2 regions of the Pseudarthrobacter kochi genome follow, and region 1 is predicted to be linked to the other one. Evidence: predicted binding sites of a transcription regulator. Region 1 holds the regulator's gene; the other holds the start of a gene.
The links. The regulator LexA, encoded in region 1, represses DNA repair genes until DNA is damaged. The targets are predictions, from matches to a motif close to TCGAACANNTGTTCGA.
Positions count from the first base shown of each region.

Region 2: the regulator LexA is predicted to act here: its motif matches at 6,065-6,080, upstream of ACZY0Y_RS04720 (LexA family protein).

Region 1 covers NZ_JBVAYV010000003.1:43,470-55,192, reverse strand. Annotated here, with positions in the region: gene ACZY0Y_RS02420 (ATP-dependent DNA helicase) at 1-1,022, shown strand, start outside; gene lexA (transcriptional repressor LexA) at 1,091-1,840, opposite strand; gene ACZY0Y_RS02410 (LysM peptidoglycan-binding domain-containing protein) at 2,200-2,709, shown strand; gene ACZY0Y_RS02405 (histidinol-phosphate transaminase) at 2,788-3,906, shown strand; gene hisB (imidazoleglycerol-phosphate dehydratase HisB) at 3,986-4,612, shown strand; gene hisH (imidazole glycerol phosphate synthase subunit HisH) at 4,609-5,364, shown strand; gene ACZY0Y_RS02390 (CG2302 family histidine operon protein) at 5,365-5,523, shown strand; gene priA (bifunctional 1-(5-phosphoribosyl)-5-((5-phosphoribosylamino)methylideneamino)imidazole-4-carboxamide isomerase/phosphoribosylanthranilate isomerase PriA) at 5,576-6,322, shown strand; gene ACZY0Y_RS02380 (SseB family protein) at 6,336-7,235, shown strand; gene ACZY0Y_RS02375 (MFS transporter) at 7,296-8,522, shown strand; gene ACZY0Y_RS02370 (DUF1844 domain-containing protein) at 8,464-8,850, opposite strand; gene infC (translation initiation factor IF-3) at 9,308-10,330, shown strand; gene rpmI (50S ribosomal protein L35) at 10,446-10,640, shown strand; gene rplT (50S ribosomal protein L20) at 10,759-11,238, shown strand; gene ACZY0Y_RS02350 (TrmH family RNA methyltransferase) at 11,304-11,723, shown strand, end outside.
Region 2 covers NZ_JBVAYV010000005.1:126,313-138,035, forward strand. Annotated here, with positions in the region: gene ACZY0Y_RS04675 (XdhC family protein) at 1-900, shown strand, start outside; gene ACZY0Y_RS04680 (DUF5134 domain-containing protein) at 911-1,282, shown strand; gene ACZY0Y_RS04685 (hypothetical protein) at 1,294-1,449, shown strand; gene ACZY0Y_RS04690 (L-threonylcarbamoyladenylate synthase) at 1,539-2,159, shown strand; gene ACZY0Y_RS04695 (hypothetical protein) at 2,174-2,461, opposite strand; gene ACZY0Y_RS04700 (hypothetical protein) at 3,217-3,564, shown strand; gene ACZY0Y_RS04705 (VOC family protein) at 3,916-4,317, opposite strand; gene ACZY0Y_RS04710 (DUF2975 domain-containing protein) at 4,538-4,894, shown strand; gene ACZY0Y_RS04715 (hypothetical protein) at 5,001-5,576, opposite strand; gene ACZY0Y_RS04720 (LexA family protein) at 6,094-6,525, shown strand; gene ACZY0Y_RS04725 (Y-family DNA polymerase) at 6,518-7,810, shown strand; gene ACZY0Y_RS04730 (AfsR/SARP family transcriptional regulator) at 7,847-8,812, opposite strand; gene ACZY0Y_RS04735 (S1C family serine protease) at 9,201-10,181, opposite strand; gene ACZY0Y_RS04740 (HtaA domain-containing protein) at 10,363-10,860, shown strand; gene ACZY0Y_RS04745 (sensor histidine kinase) at 11,142-11,723, shown strand, end outside.

The DNA of each region.
Region 1 (11,723 bases):
CCAAAGGGGACAGCGCCAACACGGCCGACGGCGGCCGGCAGCTCGCGCGGTCCCGCCTCATGGTGATCCTGGAGCTGTGCGAACGGCTGCTGGCGGCGCGGGAAAACCGCGAAGTGGTCTGGTTTTCCAGGAACAGCACCTTCGACCCACAGCAGGGCTACTCCCAGCCCGACGAGTCCGCGCCCGCCCTGATCAACGTCGCCCCCCTCAGCGTCGCGGGACGGCTCCGTGAGGGCCTGTTCGCGGACCACACCGTCATCCTGACCTCGGCCACCCTGGCGATCGGGTCAGCCTTCGAACCTGCTGCCGGCGGTCTCGGCCTGGTCGGACCCGGCGCCCCCAGCTGGACCGGGGTCGACGTCGGCTCGCCTTTCGAATACCCGAAACAGGGCATCCTCTACGTTGCGAAGCACCTGCCCAAACCCGGCCGCGGCACCTCTCCGGAAGCCCTCGACGAGCTCGAGAAGCTGATCCGGGCCTCCGGCGGCGGGGCCCTGTGCCTGTTCTCCTCCCGGCGCGCGGCGGAGGACGCCGCTGAGGCCATGCGGCCGCGACTGGACATGAGCATCCTGTGCCAGGGGGATTCGACCATGACGGCGCTCGTGAAGCAGTTCGCCGACGAACCGGACACCTGCCTCTTTGGCACCATGTCCCTATGGCAGGGTGTCGACGTGCCCGGGGCCTCCTGCCGCCTCGTCGTGATCGACCGGATTCCGTTCCCGCGGCCCGATGATCCCCTGATGACGGCGCGGTCCCGCGCGGTGGCCCAGGCCGGGGGTAACGGCTTTATGAGCGTTTCCGCGACCCACGCCGCCATCCGCCTGGCCCAGGGCGCCGGCCGGCTGATCCGCACAACGACGGACAGGGGAGTGGTGGCCGTGCTGGACTCCCGGCTGTCCACCGAACGCTACGGCGGATTCCTCCGCGCTGCCCTGCCGCCCTTCTGGCCCACCACCGACCCCGCCATCGCCCTCGCGGCCCTGGAACGGCTCGCGAAAGAATCCGGCCAGCCAGCCAGCTGACTACGGACGGGGGCGGGGCCGGGACGCGCGGGCCGCTGCTAGTGCTGCGGTGCTGGTGCCGACCGGTCCTAGAGGGAGCGAAGCACCGAGACGACTTTGCCCATGATCACGGCGTGATCGCCGAGGATGGGCTCGTACTGGGTGTTCTGCGGCAGCAGCCAGGTGTGGCCGTCGCGCTGGCGGAACGTCTTGACTGTTGCCTCGTCGTCCAGCAATGCGGCGACAATGTCGCCGTTGACGGCGTCGCCCTGCTGGCGCACAACCACCCAGTCGCCGTCGCAGATGGCCGCATCGATCATGGAATCTCCCGCGACCTTGAGCATAAAGAGTTCCCCGTGGCCCACCAGCTGGCGGGGCAGGGGCATGACGTCCTCCACGACCTGGTCGGCCAGGATCGGTCCGCCGGCGGCGATGCGGCCCACCAGCGGCACCATGGCGGTGTCGGTGGCGCTGGCCAGCTCGGACACGGACAATCCGCCCACTGTGCGCAGCCCGCCGGACTTCGCGGCCCCGGAAATCTTTGGGGTTCCCTCATCGAGGGTCAACGGCATCAGCACTTCCATGGCCCGGGGGCGTTTGGGATCGCGCCGCAGGTAGCCAAGTTTTTCCAGCTGTGAGAGCTGGTGGGTGACGCTGGACAGGCTGGCCAGTCCCACGGTGTCGCCGATCTCGCGCATGGACGGCGGATAGCCGTTGTCGGTGACCGAGCGCTGGATGGTTTCCAGGATCTTCTTTTGCCGGACGGTGAGGCTCTTGGGGGGCCGGGCTGCCTGCGGGGTTCGCTGGGTGGCCCTGCCGCCAGTGGCTTGTGCTGCCATGTTCGCCAACGCCTTTCCGTTCCGCCCGGCCGCCGTGGCTGCGGATGCCGGGAACTTCCGGCCTGAAATGTCAGACCCTGCTGATCAACTGCAGAAGTGGTTGTTCTTTGACTCAAACGTAGGCCAGCCACACCGCTTTTTCAAACATTTGTTCTAGCGAGTCTCGACAATGTTCGTCAATAAGTGCTAAAACAGAACAAGCAAGGTTCGAATATGTGTTCTAGTCATTCTCTGTTTGAGGCTGGGGCACTGCTCGGGCACAGCGCGACGTTCGGTTCTTTGTTCGAAGGTTAGACCGGTTGGCGGCAAGCAGGTGGAGTACGCCGGGCGGCACAGTATGGTCCAGGAGGGCTCAGTTCATGTCAGCATCAAGCGCGTTTCACGACACTTTCGGCCGCGACGCATTCGGCAACTACGGCCGGCCCGACGGCGGTGCATCCGTCGGCGGGTATGCGCCGGCCAACCAGGACAGCTCCATCAGCCGGGACAGCTCCATCAGCCGGGACAGTTCCATTCGCCGGCACAATCCCGCAGCGCCCGCACTGCGGGTGCGGCAGGCGCCGCTCAAGCTCACCCGGCGGGGACGCTTCGTCTTCATCGGCGTGCCGCTGATCCTGCTGGCCGCCCTCATCCTGTCCTTCAGCGGCTTCCTTAACGCGCCCGCCAAAGCGGCGGAATCCGCCTCCGAGCTGTCACTGACCCCCACGGTCACCGTGACAGTGCAGCCGGGCGAGTCACTCTGGGCCATCGCCGAAGCCGTGGCGCCGGAGCGCGATCCCCGCGATGTCGTGACCGATATCATCCAGCTGAACAACCTCGACGCCGCCCGCGTCGTGCCGGGCCAGGCCCTCTTCATCCCGTCCAAGTAGCGCGTTCGACCCCGTCAGCCGGGCCCTGCGGGGCGTCACAGTTTCGGGGCCCGCGGCGATCTCACTTAAACTAGTGAGGTGACTGACCAGTTAGAGCGCCTGAACCGACTTCCCCTCCGGACCAATCTGCGCGGCCTGACGCCCTACGGCGCGCCGCAGCTGGAGGTCCCCATCCTGCTCAACGTCAACGAGAACACCCATGGTGTCCCGGCCGATGTTCGGGCTGCCATCTCCGAGGCCGTCACGATCGCCGCCGCAGGCCTGAACCGGTATCCGGACCGCGAATTCACCGAGCTGCGCGAAGCCCTGGCGGAGTACCTGGGTCACGGACTGGGCGCCGACAACATCTGGGCCGCGAACGGCTCCAACGAGGTACTCCAGCAGATCCTCCAGGCCTTCGGCGGCCCGGGCCGCACCGCCCTTGGGTTCCCTCCCACCTACTCCATGTACCCGCTGCTGGCCGCCGGCACGGACACCGGGTACATCGTGGGCGTCCGCGCCGACGACTACGGACTGAGCGCCGAGTCGGCCGCCCGCCAGGTCCGCGAACTCCAGCCCAACATCGTCTTCCTGTGCTCCCCGAACAACCCCACCGGCACGGGCCTGGGGCTCGACGTCGTGGAGGCCGTGTACGAGGCCGGCGAAGCCAGCCAGACCATCGTGATCGTCGACGAGGCCTACCACGAGTTCGCCCACGACGGCACGCCCAGCGCCCTCACGCTCCTGCCCGGCCGGGAACGGCTGATCATCTCGCGCACCATGAGCAAGGCCTTCGCCCTTGCCGGTGCCCGTGTCGGCTACATGGCGGCTGCGCCGGAGGTCACTGACGCTCTGCGCCTGGTCCGGCTCCCATACCACCTTTCGGCCATCACCCAGGCGGCAGCCCTGGCCGCCCTGCACCACCGGGTCGCGCTGATGGCAGACGTCGAGGACATCAAGCGCCAGCGGGACAGGATTGTGTCCGAGCTGCAGCGGATGGGCCTCAAGCCGGCTGCTTCCGATTCGAACTACGTCTTCTTCGGCGGCCTCGACAACCCGCACGAGATCTGGCAGGGGCTGCTCGACGCCGGTGTGCTCATCCGGGACGTTGGCATTGCCGGGCACCTGCGGGTCACGGCCGGGACTGAGACGGAAACCACAGCCTTCCTCGAAGCCCTCGAGCGGATCCTGGCCGGCCGCGCAGTGCAGCCCGCCTAGACTTAACACCGGACATCCACACTGCCCTGTTCGCCGGGCACCGTCGTCATCCAACCGTCGTCATCCAAAGGACACGCACATGAGCAACACCGGATCAACCGCTGCCGAGGGCCGGACCGCACGCATGGAACGGACCACCAGCGAATCCTCCGTGCTGGTCGAGATCAACCTGGACGGCACCGGCGTCTCGGACATCAGCACTTCGGTCCCGTTCTACGACCACATGCTGACGGCGCTGAGCAAGCACTCCCTGATCGATATGACGGTCAAGGCCACCGGCGACACGCACATTGACGTCCACCACACGGTCGAGGACGTTGCCATTACCTTCGGCGAGGTCCTGCGCACTGCGCTCGGGAACAAGGCCGGGATCCGCCGGTTCGGCGAAGCCACGGTCCCCCTCGACGAGGCCCTCGCGCACGCCGTCGTCGACGTCTCCGGACGCCCGTACCTCGTGCACGGCGGCGAGCCCGCCGGCCAGGAGTACCACCTGATCGGCGGACACTTCACCGGGTCCCTGACCCGCCACGTCTTCGAGGCCATCACCCTGCACGCCGGAATCTGCCTGCACATGAACGTCACCGCCGGCCGGGATCCGCACCACATCGTCGAGGCCCAGTTCAAAGCCTTCGCGCGTGCCCTGCGCGCAGCCGTCGAGCCGGATCCCCGTGTCAAGGGCATCCCGTCGACCAAGGGTGCCCTGTGACCGGCAAGGTGCTGCAGGGCGGCGCCATCATCAACCCGGACGCCGGGAGGAAGCCCGCCTCGCCCGAGGGCAAGCCCACCGTCACAGTCCTGGACTACGGCTCCGGCAACGTCCGTTCCGCCGTCCGCGCCCTCGAACGCGCCGGCGCCGAGGTCATCCTCAGCTCCGGGCCCGAGGACGTGCTCAACGCCGACGGCCTCGTGGTCCCCGGCGTCGGTGCGTTCGAAACGGTGATGCGGGAACTCAAGGCCGTCGACGCCGTCCGCATGATCGGACGGCGCGTCGCCGGCGGCCGGCCCGTGCTGGCCATCTGCGTTGGCCTCCAGGTCCTCTTCGAAGCCGGCGTCGAGCACGGCACCGAAGCCGAAGGCATGGGGGAGTGGCCCGGCAAGGTCGAACTCCTCCCCGCCGACGTCGTGCCGCACATGGGCTGGAACACCGTGTCCGTTCCGGAGGGCTCCAGGCTCTTCGCCGGTGTCGAAAACGAGCGCTTCTACTTCGTGCACTCCTACGGCGTCCAGAAGTGGGACTTCGACGTGATCCAGCCCCGGATGGCAGCGCCGCTCGTCACCTGGTCCGAGCACGGCGCCCCGTTCATCGCGGCCGTGGAAAACGGCCCCCTGTGCGCCACCCAGTTCCACCCCGAAAAATCCGGCGACGCCGGTGCGCGCCTGTTGCGCAACTGGGTCGAGGGCCTGCGGGTTCGTTCCGGGACCGCCGAAGCCGCGGCCACGGAAGCCGGGACCGCCTAGATGTGGTCCATAGTGCTGATGGGGCTCGCCGGCCTGCTGGTCGGCGGCGCGCTGTCCTTCCGCCAGCAGAAGAGCCCGCGCTGGGTCCAGGCCGTGTTCTACGTCCTGGCCGCGATGGCGCTGCTCGCCGCGTACCTCCTGACGCTGCCGGCCTCCTGACGCCCCGCAGCACCCCGACCACTAGCCGCCCCTGAAGAGCCGAGGATCCCCGATGACCACCGAAACCCCGCTGCCCGTGCTGGAGCTGCTGCCCGCCGTCGACGTCGTCAACGGCCAGGCCGTGCGCCTTGTCCAGGGCGAGGCCGGCAGCGAAACAAGCTATGGCACTCCGCTGGAAGCCGCGCTCAACTGGCAGCAGCAGGGCGCGGAATGGGTCCACCTCGTGGACCTCGACGCAGCCTTCGGACGCGGCTCCAACGCCGGGCTGCTCCGCGAAGTGGTCGGCCGGCTCGACATCAAGGTGGAGCTCTCCGGCGGCCTGCGCGACGACGAGTCGCTCGAGAAAGCCCTCGACCTGGGCGTCGCCCGTGTGAACCTGGGCACTGCGGCGCTGGAAAACCCGGAGTGGACTGCCCGGGTGATCGAGCGCTTCGGCGACAAGATCGCCGTCGGGCTGGATGTCCGCGGCACCACTCTGGCCGGCCGCGGCTGGACCAAGGAGGGCGGTGACCTCTGGGACGTCCTCGGACGCCTCGAAGAGGCCGGCTGCTCGCGCTACGTCGTCACCGACGTCACCAAGGACGGCACCCTCCAGGGACCCAACGTCGAACTGCTGCGCCAGATGGTGGAGAAGACCGGCAAACCCGTCGTCGCCTCCGGCGGGATCTCCAGCCTGGATGACCTCAAAGTCCTGCGCTCCCTCGTGCCCCTCGGCGTAGAAGGCGCGATCGTCGGCAAGGCCCTCTACAACGGCAACTTCACGCTGCCTGAGGCCCTCGACGTCGCCGGCCGCCGCTAGGTAAGACCACAGCATGGAACACCGTCCCGCGGGCGAGCGCGCAGCTGACCTTCCCGCCCTGCCCCGCCCGTTGCCCGGGCACATCGCGGCGGCCCTCGCCGGCGCCGGCGGGGCGGCGGACTCGGCAGGCCAGCCCTGGGCGGGCCGCAGCCTGTCCGGCGACGACGCCAGGATCCACAATTTCGAGGACGACGACGGCGCCGCAGACCCCGGTTACCTCGCGGCACTTGCTGCCCTCGCCGCCGGCGATGGCGACGAGGCGACGGTGGTGGCAGCACTGGCCACGGCACGGGTATTCGTGCCGATCCTCGCCACTCTCGCCGAAGAAGCCGAAGGCGCCAACGGCCTGCATGCCGACAAGCAGGCCGACATGGCCCTCGTGACGCTCAAGGCCCCCGACGGCCGGACAGCGCTGCCCGTGTTCACCTCCGCCGCTTCGCTCAAGGCCTGGCACCCGGAGGCCCGCCCCGTGGCCGTTTATGCTGCCCGCGCGGCACTCTCCGCGGTCGCTGAGGGCGCAGAATTGCTGGTGCTCGACCCGGGCTCCGCGGTCACGTTCGTGGTGCGCCGGCCCGCGGTGTGGGCCCTCGCGCAGCAGCGGGTCTGGGCTCCGTCGTACGCTGATCCGGAGCTCGCCCGGAGCCTCGGCGAGGCCGCGGTTGGCTTTCCCGCGGTCCGCCGTGTTGAAATTCATCCAGGCGGTGGAGTTGCCGCACTGGCCGCCGACGGAACGCAGCTTCCGGGCGGCGGCTCCGGCCCGGAACTCCGGGTGCTGCTCTACCTTGACGACGGGCTCGACGCCGCCGGCGTGCAGTCCATCGTGTCCGGTCTCAACAGCGCCTGGGCACGGAATGAAGTTTTTGCTGAGCGGGTTGACTCCATCGAGGTCAAATTGCAGCGCGCAGCACAGTAGCTGGCGGCCAGCGGGGAGACCCTGGTGCTGCCGGGGGCAGTACCAGAAGGGAGTAGTTTCGTGAACTTCGCGCTTTACCGGGAGCTGCTGGCCGTTCGGCCGATCCGGCGGCTCCTGCTGGTCGGGATGGTTGCCCGCATACCGCACTCCGCGGCCGGGGTCCTGCTGACCCTGCATATCGTCCTGACCCTCGGCCAGGGCTACGCGGCGGCCGGGGCCGCGGCCGCCGTGATGACCATCGGGATTGCCGTCGGCGCCCCGTGGCGCGGCCGGCGCGTCGACACCGTGGGCCTGCGCCGGGCCCTCATTCCCTCCGTCATTTCCGAGACCATCATCTGGTCGATCGTGCCGCATGTGTCCTACGAGCTGCTGCTGCCGCTGGTGTTCGTCGGCGGCCTGCTGACCCTGCCGATCTTCAGTGTGGTGCGCCAGTCCCTCGGCGTCCTCGCCACGGGGGACCAGCGCCGCACGGCCTTTGCGTTGGACGCCATCTCCACCGAACTGGTCTTTATGATTGGTCCCGCCGCGGGTGCCCTGGTCGCGACCGCCGGGTTCTCGGTCCTCGGGCTGACCATCGTTGGCATCGCCACCTCGGTGTCCGGGCTCTTCCTGATGTGGTTCAACCCGCCGACCCGCAGTGCGGAGTCCGGGGCCACGTCCGATTCATTGTCCGGCGCCGTCTTCGATTCCAGCCAGCAGGAGGCCGCCGAGGCAGCCGTCGTCGCCGCTGCCCCGGCCCACCTGCAGGAGGCCGCCGCCGAGTTCGCCACGCTGGCCGCCGCCGGGGACCGGCGCCAGGAGCGGTCCGGGCTGCGGCACAAGGTCATCCACAACTTCGCCTGGTTCACCACCGCCGTGGCCGCGGTCTTCGCCGTCGCGGCCGGGGCCGGGATGGTCCTCAGCGGCACCGACGTCGGAATCGTGGCCGCCCTCGAGACCGGCGGGCACCAGGCCGAAATCGGGCTGGTGTTCCTGTTCTGGTGCGCGGCCTCTGTGGTCGGCGGCGTGATCTACGGTGCCATGCACCGGCCCATCTCACCGATCCTGCTGCTGCTGGGCATGTCAGCGCTGACCATCCCGATGGCCTTCGCGCAGGACACCTGGACCCTCAGCCTGCTCTCGCTCCTGCCGGGCCTGCTGTGCGCGCCCGTGCTGTCGGCAGCGTCGGAAAAGGTCGCCGAACTGGTCGACGAGCGCCGCCGCGTTGGAGCTGGCCTGCTGGTTGTGCCTAGTTCACCGGGCCGGTGTATTTCTCGCCCGGGCCCTTGCCCGGCGCATCCGGAATGATGGACTCCTCGCGGAAGGCCAGCTGCAGGGAACGCAGTCCGTCGCGCAACGGTCCGGCGTGCTGGGAACCGATCTCGGGCGCCGCGGCGGTCACCAGCCCGGCCAGGGCCGTGATCAGCTTGCGGGCCTCGTCAAGGTCCTTGAGCTCTTCGGCGTTCTCCTCGGCGGCGAGGCCGAGTTTTACGGCGGCGGCGCTCATGAGGTGCACGGCGGCGGTGGTGATGACCTCGATCGCGGGCACCTCGGAGATGTCGCGGATCTGCTGTGAGACGTCGGCCTGGACGCCGGCGGGCTCGTAAACGTGTGAATTACTATCTGCTGTGCTCATGCTGGTAAGCTTGTCACAGACCGACTGATTGTCGTTATTTCGTTTCAGTTCTACTGCAGTTCAACATCAACTGCGTTTCAGTACTACTGCAGCGGATGACGGCGGAACCCGTCCGCAACCGGCATGCCCGTCATCCAGGTGCGCCGGACGGGATTTCTTCTGTAGAATCGACTTTCAGTTTGCAAGCGGAGTTCTCTCCCACCCGCGTCAGCCGCTCTCCTTCGGGAAGCTTCGCAAGAAGCTAAGGTTGCCGGGTACCTGGTCGGGCATTCTTCCCGGGCGTCAGCCTGGTGGGATGTATGCAGCCTCATACGAGGCAGGCAGCTCCGATCTTCGAGGCCTTCGATTGCTCCGGCAATTGGGGGCCTTCTCTTTTTGCCGGTGGAATACCCCTCACGAACACAGGAGCTTTAACATTAGCGAGCCAAGAATCAATGAGCGTATCCGCGTCCCCGAGGTGCGGCTGGTCGGCCCTGCAGGCGAGCAAGTAGGCGTTGTCCGTATTGAGGATGCCCTGCGTTTGGCTGCCGAGTCCGATCTTGATCTCGTTGAAGTTGCACCGCAGGCCAAGCCTCCGGTGTGCAAGCTGATGGACTTCGGCAAGTACAAGTACGAAGCCGCGGTCAAGGCACGTGAAGCCCGGAAGAACCAGACCAACACGGTCCTGAAGGAAATCCGCTTCCGCCTGAAGATCGACACCCACGACTACGAAACGAAGCGCGGCCACGCGCTCCGCTTCCTCGGCGCCGGTGACAAGGTCAAGGCCATGATCCAGTTCCGCGGCCGTGAGCAGCAGCGCCCCGAGATGGGCATCCGCCTGCTCCAGCGCTTCGCGGACGACGTCGCCGAGGTTGGCGTTGTGGAGTCCAGCCCGCGGATCGATGGCCGCAACATGGTCATGGTGGTCGGACCCCTGAAGAACAAGGCAGAAGCCAAGGCAGAGGCCCGCCGCGCAACGCAGCGTGCAGAAGCCAAAGCCGAAAACGAAGCCAAGGCTTCGGGTGACTTCCGGGTGGACACGTCCGGTCCTGAAGCGCCCCTGACGCAGTCGCTCGCCGACCTGCTGCCGGAGGGCTACCAGGTCCGGACTGAGGCACCCGAGCCTGAGGCCGCTGCAGCGGAGGCTCCGGCCGCCGAGGCCAAGGCCGAGGAAGCCCCGGCAGCGAAGGCTCCCGTCCAGGAAGCGCCGAAGCAGGAGGCCCCCAAGGCCGCCCCGAAGCGCGAAGCTCCGAAGACTGAAGCTCCGAAGACTGAGGCTCCGAAGGCCGCTGCCAAGCCGGCAGTAGCCAAGGCGCCCGCAGCGCCCAAGGCCGCCGCCAAGGTTCCGGAAGCCGCCACGGCTGAAAAGGCGGCTCCGGCGGCAGCACCGAAGCCGGTTGCTGCACCGAAGCCGGTCCCGCGTCCCGCGGCGCCGAAGCCTGCTGCGCGGCCGGCTGCCCCGATGGCCGCCGCCAAGCCGGGCACCAAGAAGACCAACTAGTTCAGGGCTGCCGGACAGCAATGTCCGGCAGCAAGCAACCAGCACGCCGCCCGCAGGGGCGGCTGCACGAAAGACTGCAGACCCTGTCTGCGGATACGTAAGGAGATCGGTTCCCATGCCGAAGATGAAGACCCACAGTGGTGCTAAGAAGCGCTTCAAGCTGACCGGCAGCGGCAAGCTGCGCCGCCAGCAGGCCAACCGCCGCCACTACCTCGAGCACAAGTCCTCCAGGCTGACCCGTCGCCTTGCCGGCGACAAGATCGTCTTCAAGGGCGACGCCAAGGTCATCCGGAAGATGCTCGGCATCTAAGTTCCAAGTTCTCTGACTGTTGCCACCTGGCAGCGGTCAACTACCAAAAAGGCTTCTCAGGCCAGCCGGTTGTTCCGGCAGTAGATGCTTGGGATCAGATTTTCGAAGGAGTACGCACGTGGCACGTGTGAAGAGGGCGGTCAACGCCCACAAGAAGCGCCGGGTTATCCTTGAGCGCGCAAAGGGCTACCGTGGACAGCGTTCACGCCTGTACCGCAAGGCCAAAGAGCAGCTGCTGCACTCGTTTGTGTACAGCTACGGCGACCGCAAGAAGAAGAAGGGCGACTTCCGCCGCCTGTGGATCCAGCGCATCAACGCTGCATCCCGCGCCAACGGCCTGACCTACAACCGTCTGATCCAGGGCCTCAAGGCCGCTGAGGTCGAGGTTGACCGCCGTATGCTGGCCGAGCTTGCCGTCTCCGACGCCAACGCCTTCGCCGCGCTGGTCAAGATCGCCAAGGACGCCCTGCCCGCCGACACGTCCGCTCCGGCCGTCCAGGCTGAGGCTGCACCGGCCGCCAAGAAGCCTGCTGCGAAGAAGGCCCCGGCCAAGAAGCCTGCCGCCAAGAAGCCTGCCGCTGACAAGGCTGCTGAGTAGTACCCGAGGCAGTTGACGAACTGCGTCGTTCAAGAGCCGGCTGGAAAAGCCACTAAGGTTCTTGTATGAACGAAACCGGGCGCCCGCAAGACTTTCCACTTTCCAATCCTCGAGCTGATCGGGTGAGGAAGGTGGCACAGCTTGCCGGGCGCCCGGCCCGTTTAAAGCGCCGCGAGTTCCTGGCCGAGGGGCCGCAGGCGGTCCGGGAAGCCCTCGTCCTCCATCAGAAGAGGATCGCCGCGGGGCAGCCCGGCGTCGTCTATGAGGTCTACGCGAGCGAGTCCTGCCTGGACCGGCACCCGGACCTGGAGACGCTGGCGGAGGGCACCACCGCTTACCTCGCCACCGACGAAGTACTCGCCGCGATGGCGGACACGGTCACCCCGCAGGGCATTCTCGCGGTCTGCGGCTTCCTGGATGTCAGCCTCGAACAGGTGCTGGACGCCGGCCCGCGGCTGGTTGCCGTGTTGTGCGAGGTCCGCGAC
Region 2 (11,723 bases), on a different contig from region 1:
TACGGGATCAGCGACGACGACGCGTTCGCCGTCGGCCTGACCTGCGGCGGGATCATCGACATCTTCGTGGAGCCGGTATCCCGGCAAGCCTTCGCCGAACTCGACGCCGTCCGGCAGGACATCGCCGACGGGCGGCGGGTTGGGGTTGCCACGGTGATCGAACACCCGGACAGCAGCTGGCTGGGACGGCACCTGATCGTGCGGCCGTCGGACTTCGAGGGCGACCTCGGATCCGAGCGGGCCAACCTCGCCGTGGGCGACGACACCCAGGGCCTGCTCGCCGCGGGCCGCTCCGGCATCCTGAGCTACGGTCCCGACGGGGAGCGGCTGGACGCCGGGATGCGGGTCTTTTTCACGAGCTACGCCCCGCCGCCGCGAATGCTCGTCTTCGGCGCCATCGACTTCGCCTCAGCGCTGGCCCGGCTGGGCACCTTCCTCGGCTACCGCGTCACGGTGTGCGATGCCCGGGCCGTTTTCGCTACCCCGGCGCGGTTTCCCGATGCCGCGGAGGTCGTCAACGCCTGGCCGCACCGCTACCTCGCCGAGCAGTTGGACAAGGGCCTGGTGGATGAACGCACCGTCATGTGCGTCCTCACGCACGATCCGAAGTTCGACATTCCGCTGCTGGACGTTGCCCTGCGCGGCCGGCCGATCGCCTTCATTGGTGCCATGGGCTCGCGCCGGACCCATGCGGACCGGATCGCGAAGCTGCGGGAGGCGGGCCTGGGCGAGGACGCCTTGGCGCGGCTGCACAGCCCGGTGGGCCTGGACCTTGGGGCCCGGACCCCCGAGGAGACCGCGGTGTCCATCGCGGCGGAGTTCATCGCCAAGCAGTGGAGCGGCAGCGGGGAGCCCCTGCGGCAGCTCGACGAGCGGATCCACCACGACGAGCAGCAGTGACAGGGCACCGTTGATCGAGAATGATCTCCTGCGCTGGGGGCTGGTGGCACCGCTGCTGGCAGCGTCGCTCTACGCGGCGTTCCGCGCGTTCCGTGCGGGCCGCACGTCGCCGCCGGATATCCGGGCCGGTTTCGGACTCCATGCCGCCATGATGACGGCCATGGTGCTGATGCTCGTCCCCGGACTCCAGTGGCCCGCACTGCCCCAGGTGTTCGTCTTCGGCCTGGCCGCCTGGTGGTTCGTCCTCCGCGCCGTCTCCCGGCGCCCCGTGCCCCATTGGTGGCCGCCCGTGCACGTTCCCGGGCCGCCCGTTCCCGAAAGACCCGGGCACGGCCGCCCTGATGGCCAGTCGGCCGCGGCGGCTTGCTCTACCACGCGCTGACCATGGCCGCCATGACGTATATGCCCGCGGCCATGGATGTCCGCAGTGCCCACGGCCCGGAAGCTGCCGGCGTCGAGGCTGCCGGCATCCTGGGCCAGGCGGCGCACCACGCCGGGGCCCCACTGGCAGGGGCCTGGAACTCGTGGGGGCGGCCTCGATGGCAGTGATGTTCGCGGCGCTCGCGGCGTGACGCCGCCGCGGGGCTCAAGTTAGCCGGACAGCCCGGGCGGGCCGCCGTCGGGCGTAAGCTCGTCCCATGGCGAGATACTTCGATGTTCACCCCGAAAACCCCCAGGCCCGCTCCATCAGCCAGGCCGTGGAAATCGTCCGTTCCGGCGGCCTGATCGCCTATCCCACCGACTCCTGTTACGCCCTCGGAGCGCAGATCGGGAACAAGGAGGCGCTCGACCGGATCAGGGCCATCCGCCATCTCGATGCCAAACACCACTTCACACTGGTCTGCAAGGACTTCGCCCAATTGGGTCAGTTTGTGCAGATCGACAACGATGTGTTCCGGAGCATCAAGGCTGTCACTCCCGGAAGCTACACCTTCATCCTGCCTGCCACCAAGGAGGTTCCCAGGCGGCTGCTGCACCCGAAGAAGAAGACAGTAGGCGTGCGCATCCCCGACAACCGGGTGGTCCAGGCACTGCTGGCAGAACTGGGCGAGCCGCTGCTCTCCAGCACCCTGTTGCTGCCGGACGAGGAGGAACCGCTGACCCAGGGCTGGGAAATCAAGGAACGGCTGGAGCACGTGGTGGACGCCGTGATTGATTCCGGGGACTGCGGCGCGGAGCCCACCACCGTGATCGACTACTCCAGCGGCGTGGCCGAAGTCGTCCGCCGCGGCATGGGCGACCCGTCCCGGTTCGAATAGGCCCTTCCGGGACCCTACGCGGACGCGGTTGCGGTTGACCCCGCGGTGTCCGACGCCCGGTTCCGCAGCCAGCGGCGTGACAGGTCCATTGCCGCGATGATTCCCGCGAGCGGCGTGAGCACGGCCGCGGCGTAGACGAACAGCAGCCAGGTGAGCGTGGTCAGCAGCGTCTGGTGGTCGCTCAGAAGGGACAACCCGCCGAAGAGCCCGAGGCCCCAGAACAGGGCCACTCCGGCCAGCACGGTCGCGGCGGGAAAGTACTCGCTCGTGACAACGCTTTTCACAATACTCAAAGTTTTCATGGACCCTCCTCATGCCTGGCGGAGGAAAGAGTCCGCCGGGGTCATTCCAAGTATGGGGCCCGCGAGGCTGGGAATTTCGACGAAATCCCAGCACGTGACGAAGCTAACTTTGCTGCCCCGGCACGACGGCGACATCTGCCGCACCACTCGGCAGGACCGGGACCGCCGAGTGGTGGTCCGAAGCCACGGCACTTGCCTCGTTTGTCTCAGCGTCCGATCAGGAGGGACTCCTATATGCGGCGGACCAGGGCTTGGCTCCGGCGGCGGAGTCCTCATTCCTGAGCGGGCCACGCTCGGGAGCGGACACCGGCTGGGGCCACATGCACGCGGGGAACCTGACCTCGTTGCGGACGGACCAGAAGCAGGCCGCCGGCCGGTCCGGCAGGAGTACTTCGTCAGCTTCTGCGCTCACTGAAATCAACGGTTCGGCGGCTTGGACAGCGGCAACTCCGAAAAGCGTATCGGAAGCTCGCGCCAGCGGTCCTCGCCACTCCTCGAAGTGCGAATGCGAGCCAGCGGCGGCGGGAGACTCTGGCAACGATATGGGGACGAATATCGGATGGGTGTATTCGCTCGATGCCAACCCCACCAATAATGAGGAAATGCAGCTCACTCCGAGGTGTCGAGTTCGAATTAGCAGCATGCGTTGTCCGGTAATCATTGCGGTCGGCACCGTCCTGCTAGTGGGTGCTGCATCCGGTTGCGCTTCTTCCTCAGGGAACGGCGAGCCGCCATGTTTTCCACCCGCCTTTTCTGTGAAGCCGACCACTGCGAAAGCCGGCGAGAGTGTGACGGTCACCGCGCCGGATGCTGACTGTAAGCCCCGCTACGGCGACCACGCCCGCATCCAAGTGGCCGTCAACGACGCAACCAGCAGGATGGTCATCGACGCAACGACCCCCATGAACGACGATGGCGGGTTCACCTACACCTTTGAGGTCCCCTCTCAAATGGCAGTCGGCGATGGGGCGGTCACGGCCGTCCCGTACAACATCGACTGGTGCGATGACACGGGCAGGAACCATCGTGCCGATGGAGCGGCTGTTACTCTCCAGCGGGCATCGTGTGTGATGCCAACGAAGCCACTGACCATCACCCGTTAGGGACGCTTCGAGTAGCTCTCTGGAACCTGCGGGGTGGCAATACCAGAGGAGGTCCTGTTCATTCAGGGAACGGAGGCGCGGGGAAGTCCGGACACCCGAATCGACGAGCTCACGCAGTTGGCGGGCGGCGGTGCGTGGCTCTTTGGAAGCGTCTCCCAACTGGTCCGCAACGTCCGCTTTTCCTCGAGCCTGAGGTCCAGCCGACCTGCCGTTGACCGTCTCCCGCACAATGTCGAGATGGCCGGCGTACACGGAAGTCTAACCAAGTACGCGAAACACGATCCAGTCCGTCGACGGTTCGGAACACATGCTGGCGTTCGTTCGCTAACTGTGCGAGCAGCTGTGCTTCGCTCAGGTGCCGGGTTCGTATCCGATGAGCCAGTGAAGTCCGTGACGATCTATGACCTGGCCGTCCGAAGCGCCCCAAGGCTTCGGAGCAAGGGGGTCCACCACCCGGCCGCCGACGGCAAGTTTGTCGAACCACTCATGGAGAACTGAGGGCTCGGCGGTCCCCAGCAGGGAGAGCATGACACCTTCGAGCCGGACACTTTTCTGGCCTGCGGCCGCGTCCGATCCCGCCAAAGCAACAAGGCCGTTGAGCATTCCGTGCGCTATAGCGTCTGGGGGGCCGTCGCTGCGACTGAAGTCATCATATGTGTGCAAGGAGAGCTCTCCGCCGAAAACGTCCGCGTAGAAGCCGAGCGCTTCACGCGCTGTGCCCGGGAAACTGACATAGATCTGCGGCGCCGTCATGTGCACAGCATACAGACACCGCCCACCCACAGCTCCGTTAACACGACAAAGCTGTATGGTGCGCCAGCTTTTCGTTCATCATTGCCGTCAGGGTGAGTTGAGGCCAAGAGTTCATAGCAAGTCCGTCGAATTCGTGGGGCGAGAATCAGGATCAGCAACGAATGTCCATCTCCACAATTCCCCGGGTGCCGGAAGGTTCCTCCCCTCCGCAGTGGAGAGTGTGGTTGCTGTTTTCCCGGAGGTCGAGCCACTCACGGTTCCCGCCATGGTCTGGGGAATCTGCGCGCTTGCCTGCTGGCAAGCCATTGCCGCCATTGGACTGCGGCTTGTCATACGCGCCCGCGACCACAGATTGGATTCATCCGCCGACAAATGGCTGCGCGCGATGGTGGGTTGTCTCCTCGCCTTCATCGTGCTCGTCGTGGCAGCCTTCATCGCGCTGAACGTGCTGGGGTACACGACCCCTGGGGTGATGCTTGGACTCATCGCCGGAGGGTTAAGCTCTCTGATCGCAGCGTGCTCTCTCGTACTTTTTCTCGGGTCCGGGCCACCAATGCGGCAGTTTTCGCACACTTGACCGCAACGTGTATGGGTAACTTGCGGAGTAGTTTTTGAACGAATAGCTCTACGAAAGGGAACGGAGATCCCCGGAAGGGAACCTCGGCGGCTTGTCGGTGCTTTTGTCAGCCAGCGGGGCGCTGGTCGGAGTGGATCCTCACCGTGCCTGCGCCGCAGCTAAGTACAAGCGCTTCGCCGGAAGTTTCGAGGCGGCAGTTCTCGCTGGTGATGGTCCCCGGGCCGGAGAGCTCTGGCGCTTCCCTGTACCACCTGTAGTGGAAGGCATCGAATTCCGTGTAGATATGGATGACATCGCCGTCGAATTGATCCTGGGTGACGATGACCGAGCGCCCATCCGGGGCCACTTCACGGATATTAGTCCCGAAGCTGAGGAGCAACGAGAACAGCAGAAACAGCCCTATGAACGGGGCTGCGGCAACGGCGGCAACGGTTGTAGCCCACCCTGTCGTCACTCGCAGCCAGCGGCGGTTCACGCGGCGAATCAGCGACGGAAGCAGGAGGAGAATCCCGGCACAGCCGACCAGGCCGCCGACCACATACGTCAGGCCAACGACGGCGCTCCCGTCGATCCCCCAGAAGAAGATGAGCCGCTGACCATCGGGAGCCAGCGGATGTGCCGAGAAGTAGAAGGTCACCCACGTGTAGATGGTGGCAGTAAAAATGAGCAGGGCTGTACCCAAGATCTCCCTACGTCTCATGTTGCGTTGTCCCCCAAATCGGCCCGCCCCGGGTGCATGCTAACCCAGAGCACAGTAAGGGTTGGGGCTGAATTCTGCGCCGATCCACGTTCCGCCAGCGTCTTTGCACCTTTGGATCACAGGGTTAGGGTCACGCATCCCCTGGCAGGTGGCGAGCCCCACCAGCAGCAGTGCAGTGACAAGAATCCAGACCAGGCGCCTCTGGCTCCCACTCCTGGTCCGATTCTCCCCCATTGTCATAACGGGAGTCTAGCGTCGGACACACCGGGCCCAGCTCAGAAGCAACCAGCCCCCTTCAGCCGCACCTTTCCGCCATTAAACGCGGGCGAGTCCTGAGGAGTCCGCGGGTGACAGTGGACCCTGACGGCATTCCGAGGAACCTCATGCACCGCCAGATGGCGCCAACCATGCGTTAGGCGTAATACGGCAACGTGTGCGCAATGTCAGTCCCCGGGACTACACTGAACCTATCGAACATATATTCGAATAAAGGTGTGTTGTGGGCGTAATCATCGGGCCCCGCGTGATAGACGCGGGCACTTCTCTTCTGTCGGTCCTGATCTCGCCGGTGCCGGTCGCCGCAGGCTACCCCTCCCCGGCCCAGGACTACTTTGACGGCCGCATCGACCTTAACGAACACCTCATCAAGGACATCACCAGCACCTATGTCGTCCGGGTGTCCGGGGACTCCATGGAGGGCGCCGGGATCAGCGACGGCGACGAACTGATCGTCAACCGGGCGCTTGAGCCCCGTGACGGCTGTGTCGTCGTCGCGGTCCTCGACGGCGAACTCACCGTCAAGAGGCTGCGCCTCACGACTTCCGGCGTGGTCCTCCAGGCGGACAACCCCCGCTACCCGGACATCAGGGTCGCGGCGTTGTCGGACCTCGTCATCTGGGGCGTCGCGACCCGCTGCCTCCACCATGTCTAGGGCCGGGCCCGGGCGGGGCAGCGTCGCCCTCGTCGATGTGAACTGCTTCTACGCCAGCGCCGAACGCGCCTTCGACCCCTCCCTGGAGGGCCGTCCGCTGGTGGTGCTCTCCAACAACGACGGCTGCGCCGTCACCCGCTCCCCCGAGGCGAAGGCACTTGGAATCCCGCTCGGTGAGCCCTGGTTCAAGCTCGCGCCGCGGGCAAAGGAATGGGGGCTCGTGGCGCGCTCGAGCAACTACGAGCTCTACGGGGACATCAGCGCCCGGGTGATGGAACTCCTCGGCCGCTACTCGGCGTGGCTGGAGGTCTACAGCATCGACGAGGCTTTTCTGGGCGTCCGCGGCACTCCCCAGGAGCTGCAGCGGCTGGGCCACACGATGAAGACGGCAGTGCGCCGGAACGTCGGCGTCCCCGTCTGCGTTGGCATCGCAGGCACCAAGACCTTGGCGAAACTGGCCAACAAGTGGGCCAAACACAATCCGGCGTTCGACGGCGTCTGCCACTGGGATGCCGTCCCCGCCGCCCAGCAGGAAAGGCTCATGGCGGGCCTGTCCGTGATCGAGCTCTGGGGTGTTGCGGCACAGTTGACCAAACGGCTGAACGGGCTGGGGATCCATTCGATTTTGGACCTCGCCCGGGCGGATCCGATCCGGATCAGGGACCGCTTTTCGGTGGTGCTGATGCGCACGGTCCTCGAACTCCAGGGAACTCCGTGCATCCCGCTGGAGGAGCAGCGAATAGGGCGCGACCAGCTCATCTTCAGCCGCTCGTTCGCCGCTCCGATCACCACCGGCGCCGGCCTGCGCCAGGTCCTCGGCGTCTATGCCCAGCAGGCCAGCGCCCGGCTGGCACGCCACGGGCTTCAGGCCAAGGTGCTGACTGCATTCGCGGCCACGTCGTTCTACAACCGGCAGTCCAGTTCCCACCCTTCCGTGTGCGTGCCCCTGCCCATGCCCACCGCGGACCCGGTCCTCCTGGCAAGGGCCGCCTGCGCCCTGCTCCCCCGGATCGACAACGGCATCAAGTACGTCCGTGCGGGCATCATGGTCACGGACCTGCGGCCCACAGGCAACCAGGCACCGCTGGCGGTCTTCGAGAACCCACATGAGGAACGCGGCATCGGCCCTCTGCTTGAGGAGGTTAGCCGGAGGTACGGCCGGGGCTCGATCGGCCTTGGCCACGCCGGAATCCGGGGCGGACCGGACTGGACCATGAAACGGGACATGCTGTCCCCCCGCTACACAACCCACTGGGACGAGCTCCCGGTTGTCAAAGCCGCGTGAGTGGCCCGGCCGGCGGGCCGCTGCACCAGGGCAGATTCAGACGGCGACGGCCAGCGCCTGCTGCAGGAAGGAGTCGAGCACCCGGCCGGCGTTCTCCTGCATGCGCCGGGATTCCTCTGCGGCGGGCTGCGTGCTTTTGGGGCCGTGCAGCCGTTCACTCAGATAGAGCAGGGCTGCCAGGACTTCCGAGAGTTCGGTGTTTCCCTCGGCGCGCTGCCGCAACAGCCTCAGGTGGGCATCCTGCAGGGCCGGCCCCGGGGCGCAGCCCAGGTCGCGGTCGAACAACCGGCGGCAGCGCTCATACGCGGCCAGTCCCTGCACTGGGAGACCCGCCTGCTCGTATCCCGCGACCAGGATGGTCCATGCACGTTCGTTGAGCGGCTCCGAACGGATCGAGGTCTGTGCCAGCGAAACAGCGAGTTCGGGTTTGTCCAGAAATGCTGCGGTTTCTGCCGCGAGAATCTGGGCGTCGACTTTCGCGGCTGCGTGGCGGGCCCGGGCCTCCTCCGCCCACTCGGCCACCAGCTCAAAACCCAGCAGCGGCTCTGCGGCCAGTTCCAAGGCCTGCAGCGAGAGCATGTGAGCCTCCGCCGGCGGGGACTGCCGGGCCGTGCGGACCAGCTCGTGAAACTCGGACAGGTCGAGTTCCACCAGCTGTGGATCAAGGACGTAGCCGGCGTTCGCGGTGCGAAGCGGACCCGATTTGGTGTTGCCGGGCTGGATCGCCCGGCGCAGGCCGCTGACATAGCTCTCGAGAGTCGCGACGGCGCCGTCGCTGGCATGCGGTCCCCATAGCATCTCCACGAGACGCGTCTTCGAAACAGGTGTCCCGAGGTTCAGCAGGAGAATTTCCAGAATGTGCCGCGGCTTGCAGCCTCCCAGGTCCGCAGCCCTGAGCACTGCTCCATTTCGCCGGACCTCGAATGTTCCGAAAAGCCGAACCGAAATTCCCGGTGTGGGAACGCTCAAATTCTCCACTTTGATCCCCTCCCCAGGTATCACTAAATCGCTCCTCGAAGAGCCGAAAGGAATTACAGGAAAGGTACGCTGAGACTCACTTCCATCCGACTTTCTAGGGAAACCGTTTCACGCAGGACGAGGCTCAACAAGGAATGCAACTACCCGATCGTTGACCGCGCGGAAAGTCGGGTACACCGGGGAACGCCGCCAAGTATCCTCCCGAAGTCTCCTGAGTACCCGGACGGTGAGGCAAGTATCGCCACCCCCAAGCGGTGGCACGACCCCGGGTAGGTCCACCCGGGCCGTAACGCCGGCCCTGTCAGAAGAGTTCTCCAGGAGCGCCGGGGCGATGACCAGGTTTCGAACAGCGCCCTGACGCGCGAACCGGGAATTTCCGGATCCATCGGCATTCCCGAGGGCACCGCTAACCCTACTTCTCCCTCATCTCCTCGGGGACGGTGAGCACCCGGATTTCAGCACCGTCACGTAATACCGCCAACTCCAGCGGAACACCAATGGCCGCGACAAACAGCAGTTTCTGCAGACTTTCGGCGTTGGAGACCGCTTTTTCACCGACCCTGAGGAGCACATCCCCCGCCCGGAATCCGGCCCGCTCGGCGGGAGACCCTGCCAGGACTTCGACCACCAGGAGCCCTTCGCGGTGTCCGGTCCGTACGACGGCGCTGGGCTGGAGTTGGATTGGGGTACTGACGAGCCCGAGGTAGGCGCGTCGGACGCGGCCGTCCTTAAGCAGCGCTGCAATGATCCGCCGCGAGGTGGCGTTGACCGGGACGGCCAGGCCCAGCCCGGCGCCGGCCACCGCAGCATTGATGCCGACGATCCTGCCCCGCGCATCCGCGAGCGCTCCGCCCGAACTTCCCGGGTTGAGGGCTGCGTCGGTCTGGATGACGTCTTCGATCATCCGGCGGTTGTGTCCGGACCAGACGGGAATGGAGCGTCCCAGCCCGCTGACCACCCCGGCGGTCACGGAGCCCGAGAGTCCCAGCGGGTTGCCGACCGCGATGACCAACTGCCCGACCCTGAGCGACTCTGCATCACCCAGGTCCGCGGGCGTCACAGTCGGGGCCCTGCCATGCACGACGGCCAGATCGGAAAGTGGATCCGAGCCGACCACTTCCACGGCGGTGCGGGTCCCGTCGGCATATACCGCGCCGCCACCTTGGGCGCCGCCCACCACATGGGCGTTGGTGAGGAGGTACCCGTCCGAGGTGAACAGGACGGCTGAGCCGGCGCCGATGCGGAAGCGGCCCTGCCGTCCGGTGCCGGACACTTCCAGCGCCGCCACATGGGGAGTCACCGCGGCGGCGACGCGAATCACCGTTGCGGAGCAGGAATCAAGGGGGTCCTCGGACGCCTCGGGGTCAGGGACCCGGCTGATCGCAGTTGCCACAGCGCACCTCCTGAACTGGTACTCATCTAAGTCAACCACCGGCCCGGGAGAGGTAGTCCGGCGCACCCTACGCCCTCAGGGGAATACGCCGGATGTCACGACGGCGGGGCGGCAGTTCATGCGGCAGGCCATGCACCGCTAGGCTCAGAGAGTCCAGCTTTTCAGCCACAGGAGAACCTACGTGAACGCAGCGTCCGCTTCACCCGATCCGCTGCCCGCGCTGGGCCTGAGCTGGGGCATCAAGCGCAGCTTCGTCGACTACATCAACAGCCTGCCGGACGGGTCCGTCTCCGCGACCAACGGGGCGACCGTGGCCGAACCTTCCCTGTTCTGCTTCAGCCCGGAGTCCTCTGACTACGACGTCGAGCGCGGCACAGGCGTGCTGCGCTTCCGCGGGGATGTCCGGCTCGCCGGCCACCACGGCATGCTGCTGGTCCGGCTGCTGGATCCTTGGATCACCTTCACCGGCGGCAGCGGAGTGCTCTCCATCAGCACCGGCGATGGCCAGGACCGCACCGCGGTCGGGTTCCTCACTCCGTCGAAGCCCCGCGTCGCCGGCGGGTCTCTCGTGTGGGAACCCGTCGACGTCGTCATTTCCCCGGAAGGATCCGAGCTCTTCGACGGCCAGTATGCCGCCGGCCAGCCCATGGATCCGCTCTTCATCCGGGTGGCAGCCTAAGGAGAGCCGCGCTGGTGGAGTTCGCGGACGGTCGCCTTCGGCTCTAAATTCACAAATGACCGGCCGCACACTGGTTGAGGAGAGAGTGCGGCCGGTAGCCTGTGGCGGCCGGCGGATGTGCGCCGGAGCCTTGAGCCTGTCGGCTCCTTCATGAACTTTTCCTGCCTTAACTGTGCCGCACAGCACCTGAGAGGACCCTGAGAAGGCCCCTGCCGCGTCGGGCTCCGGAAAACTCTCCGGCAGCGGTTGTCCGAGGACCGCCGGTGCCGCATTCTTGGAACATGGAACGGCCCACGTCCCCGGCCAGGCGGTCCCGCCGCAGCAGTTGGGGCTTGCGCAAGCGCTCGACGGCGGTCGCCGTCGCCGTCGTTGCCGCTGCGCTGCTTGTAGGTGGCGTCATCTGGCTCGCTCTGCTGCAAAGCACCCTCACGGCCTCGATCGATTCCGCTTCCCTGCGGAAGACACAAGACGTGATCGTCCAACTGGCTGACCACGACATCGATGAGCTCGCCGAGTATATCGGGCTAACGGCCTACGCCGGCCAGTATGTCCAGCTCCTGGACGCCTCCGGGCAGGTGGTAGCAGGGTCCGAGCCCAAGGCCGCCCAGGTGCCCCTGACCGCCCGGCGCCCCTCCCCTGGCCAAACCCAAACCCAGGACGTCTCCAGTCTCCCCAACATCGGCAACCAGGACGACTTCCACGTGGTCACCGCCGGAGTGCGGGTCGGTTCCGCCGAGTACACCGTGGTGGTTGCCTCCTCAGTGCAGGTGCAGGCCGATACCGTCGCCACCGTGGCGTGGTTCCTGCTGGGGGCTACCCCGTTGCTGCTCGCTGTCGTTGGCATCTCCGTATGGCGGCTGGTG